Regions from separate parts of the Streptomyces sp. NBC_01264 genome, predicted to be linked through region 2. Evidence: riboswitches for the same ligand, from Rfam matches in the RefSeq annotation. Region 2 holds a riboswitch; the other holds the start of a gene.

Region 1 (4,405 bases), on a different contig from region 2:
TCGGCGTTGAGCAGCGGCACCTTGCCGATGAGCTTGAGGTAGTCCTTGACGGGGTCGGCGGTGGCGCCGGCGACCATGACGGTCTGGGCCGGGGCGTCGTCCTCGTCGTCGTCGGACAGGACGAAGCCGGCGCTGCCGCCCGTCTTGGGCGTCTCCTTCTCGTCGCCCTCGTCCAGGTCCTCGGCCGCCCAGTCCTCGCCCTCGGCCACGGGGGCATCGCCCTCGTCGCCGTCCTTGGCGGTCTTCTTCGTGGCGGCCGTCTTCTTCACGGCGGTCTTCTTGACGGCGGCCTTCTTGACCGTCCGCTTCTTGGGCGCGGCGGCGGCCTCGGCCACCACCTCCTCCTCGGTCCCGGAGGCCGACGGGTCGGATATCGCCGCGGCGGGGGTGGTGGCGGCCGTTTTGCGCGCACCGATGAGGCGCGGCGGGGCAGCGGCCTTCTTGGCGACGCGCGCCGGGGCGGCGGCCGCCTTGCGCACCTTCTTGGCGGGAGCCTTCGTGGCGGGGGCGGCGCTCACGTGCAGCGCGACGCCCTCCTCGTCCAGGACCTGGTTCAGGCTGCGCAGGACCCGCTTCCACTGGTCCACCGGGATGCGGCCGGCCTCGAAGGCCTGGCGCACGTCATCACCGTTGATGTGACCCTGCTCGCGGCCGCGCTCGACAAGCGCGACCAGGGCCTCTGATTCGGCGATTTCCGTGGGGAACGTACGGGACGGGCTGAGCGACACAAGGAGCCTCTCGTTGCGAACAGATAAGGGGTGGCGGGACATCATCGCGCGAACTCGGGAAACAGACCCGAGGGGGGGCTGTATTCCGGGCCGCACGAGGACACCTGTCGGTTCATCGCATGCCCGAGTAGATTCGTTACGCGCTGAATTGAGTGACCTGCGCCACGCCGTGACCGGGGAGCCGGTCGCGGGTGGTCGCGTCCGCCCGTTTTGTCAGCCCGTTTTGCGGGCTTCGATGAGAAAGCGGGCGGTGTGAGCGACGAACGGGCCCTCGTGCGCGATCTGTTCGTGCAGCTCGCGCAATCGGTCCCGATGCTGCCCGACCGTGAAGCCCGGCACCATCCAGATCACCTTCCTCAGAAAGTAGATCACGGCTCCGATGTCGTGGAACTCGGTCCGAAGCCGCTCGGAGCGCAGATCGACCACCTCCAGCCCCGCCTTCGTGGCCCCGGCGACCGCGTCGTCGGGGTGCCGGCCCCGCCGGACCTCCTCGGGCTGCGGGCCCAGGAAGTACTCCACGAGCTCGAAAACGCTCGCCGGCCCGACCTGCTGGGAGAAGTACGTGCCACCGGGCTTCAGCACCCGCGCGATCTCCTCCCACCAGACCGTCACCGGATGCCGGCTGGAGACGAACTCGAAGGCCTCGTCGCCGAACGGCAGTGGCGGCTCGTCGGAGTCCGCGACCACCACCGTGCCGAGCGGGTGCAGCAGCTTTGTCGCCTTGTCGATGTTCGGCGGCCACGATTCGGTGGCCACCGTCAGCGGCGGCAGGGGCCCGGCTCCGGCGAGCACCTCCCCGCCTCCGGTCTGGATGTCCAGGGCGGAGCCGACCCGCGCCAGGTGCCGGGCCAGGAGGCGCTGGTAGCCCCAGGAGGGACGCTGCTCGGTGGCGCGGCCGTCGAGCCAGGAGAAGTCCCAGCCGTCCACGGAGACGGATTCCGCTTCCGCGACGAGGTGGTCGAAAGTACGCGTCATCCCTCGATCGTCCCAGGTCCGGGCCCGGTCATCCACCCGATTGCCGGGCGCGGGGCCCGCACCGGGCCCCGCGGGGGTTCGCTTACACTTACGGCGGGCCGTGACTGGCGTTCGGGTGGATCACCACCGGGGAGCGGCCCGGCGTACACCCGCATCCCGCATCCCGTACGCCGACTGCCGCGCGCCTGGGCGAACCGCGATCCCGTAGCGACGCCAGGAGCCCCGATGACACTTCAGACGACCGCCCAACAGGCACGGACCGCCACGCTGATGGACGGCACCGCCCTCGCCCGCCGCATCTCCGAGCAGACCGCCGAGTACGCCGCGAAGATCACCGAGCGCACCGGTACCGCACCCTGTCTGGCCACCGTGCTGGTGGGCGAGGACCCCGCGTCCGTCACCTACGTCCGGATGAAGCAGAACCGCTGCGCCAAGGCCGGGATCACCTCCCGCCACGTGGAGCTGCCGGCCGCGACGACCACCGAGGAGCTCGTCGCCACCCTGACCGCGCTCTCCGAGGACCCGGAGATCAGCGGCATCCTGCTCCAGCACCCCGTCCCGCACCACATCGACGAGCGCGCCGCCTTCGAGGCCATCGCCCCGGGGAAGGACGTCGACGGGGTCACCATGCACTCCTTCGCAGCCATGGGCTTCGGACTGCCGGGCTTCGTCTCCTGCACCCCCGGCGGCATCATGCGGCTGCTGGAGGCCTACGACGTGGACCTGACCGGCAAGCACGCCGTGGTCGTCGGCCGCAGCGCGATCCTGGGCAAGCCCGCCGGGATGCTGCTGCTGGAGCAGAACGCCACCGTCACCTACTGCCACTCCCGCACCGTGGACCTGCCGTCCATCGTCCGCAAGGCCGACGTGCTGGTCGCCGCCGTGGGCAAGGCCGAGTTCATCCGCGGCGAGGACATCAAGCCGGGCGCCGTGGTCCTGGACGCCGGCTACAACGAGGGCAACGTCGGCGACGTCCACTTCGAGTCGGCCGCCGCCCGCGCCTCCCTGATCACCCCGGTCCCCGGCGGCGTCGGCCCGATGACCATCGCGGTGCTGCTGGAGCAGACCGTCCAGGCCGCCGCCGCGCAGGCCGGTCTGGCCCTCGCGGACCTCTGACCCGCGCCTCGCTCCCTCCGGTACGACGAACGCCCCGGGCCCTTCGGTCCGGGGCGTTCCGTTTCCCGCGGTAACAGGCCGAAAGGACGTTCCGGGACCCGCGCGACAGGGCTCCACTGAATATGTGAAGCCTTCGATGGATATGCACAAGCCCCCGGCGTCGGACGCAGCACCGGACGCAGGACCGGGCGCGGCGGTGGTGGGCGGGAAGCGCCACCCGCGCGGGCTCGCCACCCTCGTCCTCGCCGAGCTGTGGGAGCGTTTCAGCCTCTACGGCATGGTCGCCATCCTCGTGCACTTCCTCGCCGCCTCCCGCGGCCACGGGGGCATGGGACTCCACGAGGGCACCGCGGAGGCCGTGGAAGGCGTCTACATGGCCATGATCTCGCTGCTGGCGCTGCCCGGCGGCTGGATCGCCGACCGGTTCCTCGGCGCCCGCAGGGCCGTCCTGTGGGGCGGCGTGGTCATCATGGCCGGCCACGTCCTGATGGCCGTCCCGAACCCGGTCTTCGTCTGGCCCGGCCTGGTCCTCATCGTCATCGGCACCGGACTGCTCAAGCCGAACATCTCCGCGCTGGTCGGCCGGCTGTACGCGGCCGACGACGACCAGCGGCGCGACGCCGGCTACTCGATCTTCTACATGGGCATCAACCTGGGCGCCGTCATCGCCCCGCTCGTCGTCGGCTACCTCGGCGAGGAGGTCAACTGGCACCTCGGCTTCGGCGCCGCCGCCGTCGGCATGGCCCTCGGCCTGGTCCAGTACGTCCTCGGCGGCCGCCGCCTGTCGGAGCAGCTGCGCACGGAGCCCGTGGTCCGGCTCACCCCCGCCGAGCGGGCCAAGGTGCGCAGGTCCTCCGCGTACGGCCTGGTCTTCACCGCCGTACTGATCACCCTGCTGGCCGCCTCGCACGCGCTGAACATAGACAACATCACCTTCGTGCTGACGATCGTCGCCGTGGTGGTCCCGGCGGGCGTCCTGCTCTCGATGTACCGCAGCCCCAAGATCGACCGGGTCGAGAAGACCCGGCTGCGGGCCTACGTCTGGCTCTTCCTGGCCGCCACGCTGTTCTGGCTGGTCTACGACCAGATGGGCAACGAGCTGAACATGTTCGCCGCCCAGAAGACCGACCTGTCCCTGCTCGGCTGGCACATCCCGGCGAGCTGGACCCAGTCGCTGCCCTCGCTGTTCGTGATCATCCTGGCCCCCGTCTTCGCCGCCTTCTGGGTGCGCCGGGGCAAGCACATGAGCACCCCCTTCAAGTTCGGCCTGGCCCTGCTGCTGACCGGCGCCTCCTTCGTGGTCATGTCGGGCGCCGCGGCCATCGCCTCCAGCGGGGTCAAGGTCTCGCTGATGTGGCTGGTGGGCGTGTACGTGATCCAGGTGATGGGCGAGATGTGCCTGAGCCCGGTGGGCCTCTCGGTCACCACGAAGCTGGCCCCGCGGGCCTTCACCAACCAGATGATGGGCGTCTGGTTCCTCGCCGCCGCCACCGGAGACGCGATCGGGGCCCAGCTGCCCCGGCTCGACGCGGTCATCGGGCAGAGCTGGAACTTCCTGTGGCAGGGCGCCATGGTGATCGCGGCCG
Region 2 (4,405 bases):
CTCGGCGAGGACCTGATGACGGTCGCCTACCTCCAGGAGACCGCCGAGCAGGCCGGCCTGGAGACCCGGGAGCTGTCGGTGGAGCGGATCGGCTGGGACAGCCTGTCCGGCCGGTTCGTGGACGAGAAGCTCGGCTTCATCCGCGCGATCTTCAAGCTCTACCCGTGGGAGTGGCTGGCCACCGACGAGTTCGCCCCGCAGGTCCTCGGCACGTACGACCACGGCGGCGGCTCCGGCACCACCACCTGGATCGAGCCCCTGTGGAAGATGCTGCTCTCCAACAAGGCGCTGCTGGCGGTCCTGTGGGAGCTCTTCCCCGAGCACCCGAACCTGCTGCCCGCCTACCTGGACGGCCCGCGCGAACTCGCCACCACCACCGGCTACGCGGCGAAGCCGCTGCTGGGGCGGGAGGGCGCGGGCGTCACCCTGCACCCGGTCGGCGGCGAGCCGTTCGCACCGGAGGAGGACGAGACCTACGTCTTCCAGGGCCTCGCCCCGCTGCCCGACTTCGACGGCAACCGGGTGGTGCTCGGCGCGTGGGTCGTCGAGGACGAGTCGGCGGGCCTCGGCATCCGCGAATCGGCGGGGCCGGTCACGGACGAGTACGCCCGCTTCCTGCCCCACGTCATCCTCTAGGGGGCCCGGACCCGTCAGGCGCCGAGGACCGACCTGAGCTGGTCCAGCCCCCAGTCCAGGTCCTCCTTGGAGATCACCAGCGGCGGCGCGATGCGGATGGTCGACCCGTGGGTGTCCTTGACCAGCACCCCGAGCTCCATCAGCTTCTCGGAGATCTCCCGGCCGGTGCCGCGCGACGGGTCGATGTCCACGCCCGCCCACAGCCCGCGGCCCCGTACGGCGGTCACCGCACCGCCGCCGACCAGCAGGTTCAGCTCCCGGTGCAGGTGGTCGCCGAGTTCGGTGGCGCGCTGCTGGTGCTCGCCGGTGCGCAGCATCGCGATGACCTCCAGGGCGACGGCGCAGGCCAGCGGGTTGCCGCCGAAGGTGGAGCCGTGCTCGCCCGGCTTGAACACGCCGAGCACGTCGAGGTCGGCCACCACCGCCGACACCGGAACGACCCCGCCGCCCAGCGCCTTGCCGAGGATGTACACGTCGGGGACGACCCCCTCGTGCTCGCACGCGAAGGTCTTCCCGGTGCGGCCCAGGCCCGACTGGATCTCGTCGGCCATGAACAGGACGTTCCGCTCGCGCGTCAGTTCCCGTACGCCCTTCAGGTATCCGGGGGGCGGCACGAGCACCCCGGCCTCACCCTGGATCGGCTCCAGGAGCACGGCGACGGTGTTGGAGGTGACGGCGTGGGCGAGGGCGGTGAGGTCCCCGTACGGGACGATCTCGAAGCCGGGGGTGTACGGACCGAAGTGGTCGCGGGCGTCGTGGTCGGTGGAGAACGACACGATGGTCGTCGTGCGGCCGTGGAAGTTGTCGGCCGCCACCACGATCTTGGCGTGGCCGTCCGGTACGCCCTTGACCTCGTACCCCCACTTGCGGGCGGTCTTCACCGCCGTCTCCACGGCCTCCGCACCGGTGTTCATGGGCAGGACCGCTTCCTTGCCGCACAGCGCCGCGAGCTCGGTACAGAAGTCCGCGAAGCGGTCGTGGTGGAAGGCGCGGGAGGTCAGGGTGACCCGCTCCAGCTGGGCGCGGGCGGCGTCGAGCAGCCGGCGGTTGCCGTGGCCGAAGTTCAGGGCGGAGTAGCCCGCGAGCATGTCGAGGTAGCGGCGCCCCTCCACGTCGGTCATCCACGCGCCCTCGGCGGTGGCGACGACGACGGGCAGGGGGTGGTAGTTGTGCGCGCTGTGCGCGTCGGCGGAGCGGATGGCATCAGCAGTTGTCGACACGGGGTCTCCGATCGTCCGTCAAGCCGGTGACGAGGGTGGCGTCACCCTCCATCCTCGCTCGCATCGCGGACGGAGAAACCTTTCCGGCGGCGCGCCCGCTAAGGTGTCGGACACGCACGGCGACTGGCGCACGGAGAACCAACTCCGGGGGAGCCGTGCGCGCACGACCGCACACAGGGCCGCTCGCCTGGGCCTCGCGGGGACGAGATCCGACATCGACCCCGGAGGAACCGCCATGAGCGCGAACCACCACCCGTACCGCCACCCCGCCCTGCTCGCCACCGACCCCGAGCTGGCGTCCTTCGTCGCCGCCGAGGAGACCCTCCAGGCGGAGACCCTCCGCCTCATCCCGAGCGAGAACTACGTGTCCTCCGCCGTGCTGGAGGCCTCCGGCACGGTGCTGCAGAACAAGTACAGCGAGGGCTACCCGGGCCGCCGCTACTACGAGGGCCAGCAGAACATCGACCGCATCGAGGCACTGGCCGTGGAGCGGGCGAAGGGCCTCTTCGGAGTCGACCACGCCAACGTGCAGCCGTACTCCGGCTCGCCCGCCAACCTCGCGGTGTACCTGGCCTTCGCGAAGCCGGGCGACACGGTGATGGGCATGGCGCTGCCGATGGGCGGGCACCTGACGCACGGCTGGGGGGTCTCGGCGACGGGCTCCTGGTTCCGCGGCGTGCAGTACGGGGTCCAGGCGGAGACCGGTCTCATCGACTACGACGCCGTACGGGACCTCGCGCTGGCGGAGCGGCCCAAGCTGATCTTCTGCGGCGGTACGGCGCTCCCGCGCACGATCGACTTCGAGGCCTTCGCGTCGATCGCGAAGGAGGCGGGCTCGGTGCTCGTCGCCGACGTGGCGCACATCGCCGGCCTGATCGCGGGCGGGGCGCACCCCTCCCCGGCGGGTCACGTGGACGTGATCTCGACGACCACCCACAAGACCCTGCGCGGGCCGCGCGGCGCGATGCTGATGTGCCGCGAGGAGCACGCGAAGGCCATCGACAAGGCGGTCTTCCCCGGCCTCCAGGGCGGCCCGCACAACCAGACGACGGCCGGAATCGCGGTGGCGCTCCACGAGGCGGCGCAGCCCTCGTTCGTGTCGTACGCGCACGCGGTCGTGGCCAATGCGAAGGCGCTGGCCGCGGCTCTGCTGGAGCGGGGCTTCGATCTGGTGTCGGGCGGTACGGACAACCACCTGATCCTGATCGACCTCACCGGGAAGTCGGTGTCCGGGAAGATCGCGGCGAAGGCGCTGGACCGGGCGGGGATCGTCGTGAACTACAACACGGTGCCGTTCGACCCGCGCAAGCCGTTCGACCCGTCGGGGATCCGGATCGGTACGCCGTCGCTGACCTCGCGGGGGCTTCGTGCGGAGCACATGCCGGTGGTCGCCGACTGGATCTCTGACGCGGTCTCCGCGGCGGCCAAGGGTGACGAGGCGGCCTTGGCCGTGATCCGCGCCGAGGTCGCCGACCTCATGGCCGCCTTCCCGGCCCCGGGCCTCCCGATCGCCTGATCCCCCCCCGGGTGGGGGGTCCGGTCCCTGCGGGGCTGGATCCCCTACCCGCCCTTCCACCGTTCCCCGGGCTGCGCCCGGACCCCCTGGGGCTCCGCCCCAGACCCCGCGCCTCAAACGCCGGCGGGGCTGGATATGGCCGACGCCGGCGAAAATTCAGCCCCGCCGGCGTTTGAGGCGCGGGTGCGGGCGGTGCCCGCGAAGTGCCGCGCAGCGGCACCCCCCGGACCTCGGCGGAAAGCGGTCGCTCGGCCGGGGCAAGATCCGGACGGCGCGCTACCGCCGGGTACCCGGGCGGGGGACGGGCGGGCCGGGGGCGACCCGCCCGGTTCCGGCCAGTGGCGGGGCCGAGCCCCGTGTCGCACCTGAGAGAATGGGGCCATGGCTTCTGATCGTCCTCGCGCGCTCTCCGGCATCCAGCCCACCTCCGGTTCGTTCCACCTCGGGAACTACCTCGGAGCCATCCGGCAGTACGTCGCCCTCCAGGAGACGCACGACGCCTTCTACATGGTCGTCGACCTGCACGCGATCACCATGCCGCAGGATCCGAAGGATCTGCGCGCCAATACCCGGCTGTCCGCCGCACAGCTCCTCGCCGCCGGTCTCGACCCCGAGCGCTGCACGCTCTTCATCCAGAGCCACGTGCCCGAGCACGCGCAGCTCGGCTGGGTGATGAACTGCATCACCGGGTTCGGCGAGGCCAGCCGGATGACCCAGTTCAAGGACAAGTCCGCGAAGGGCGGCGCCAACAACGCCACCGTCGGCCTGTTCACGTACCCGATCCTCCAGGTCGCCGACATCCTGCTCTACCAGGCGAACGCCGTCCCCGTCGGCGAGGACCAGCGGCAGCACATCGAGCTGACCCGGGACCTGGCCGAGCGCTTCAACCAGCGCTTCGGGCAGACCTTCACCCTCCCCGCCGCGCACATCGTCAAGGAGGTCGCGAAGATCTACGACCTCCAGGACCCGGCGATCAAGATGTCGAAGTCGGCTTCCTCGCCCAAGGGTCTGATCAACCTCCTCGACGAGCCCA

Evidence for each region. Region 2 has a riboswitch for ZMP and ZTP ahead of glyA (serine hydroxymethyltransferase). Riboswitches for the same ligand answer to the same signal wherever they lie in the genome.
Region 1: another riboswitch for ZMP and ZTP. It lies ahead of OG435_RS40230 (bifunctional 5,10-methylenetetrahydrofolate dehydrogenase/5,10-methenyltetrahydrofolate cyclohydrolase); the one in region 2 lies ahead of glyA (serine hydroxymethyltransferase).

The regions. Positions count from the first base shown of each region.
Region 1 is NZ_JAPEOX010000002.1:1,592,042-1,596,446, reverse strand. It holds gene OG435_RS40240 (RNA polymerase sigma factor) at 1-728, opposite strand, end outside; gene OG435_RS40235 (class I SAM-dependent methyltransferase) at 942-1,703, opposite strand; ZMP/ZTP riboswitch at 1,794-1,901, shown strand; gene OG435_RS40230 (bifunctional 5,10-methylenetetrahydrofolate dehydrogenase/5,10-methenyltetrahydrofolate cyclohydrolase) at 1,929-2,819, shown strand; gene OG435_RS40225 (peptide MFS transporter) at 2,956-4,405, shown strand, end outside.
Region 2 is NZ_JAPEOX010000001.1:5,953,599-5,958,003, forward strand. It holds gene OG435_RS27965 (glutathionylspermidine synthase family protein) at 1-636, shown strand, start outside; gene rocD (ornithine--oxo-acid transaminase) at 651-1,856, opposite strand; ZMP/ZTP riboswitch at 1,966-2,056, shown strand; gene glyA (serine hydroxymethyltransferase) at 2,092-3,372, shown strand; gene trpS (tryptophan--tRNA ligase) at 3,754-4,405, shown strand, end outside.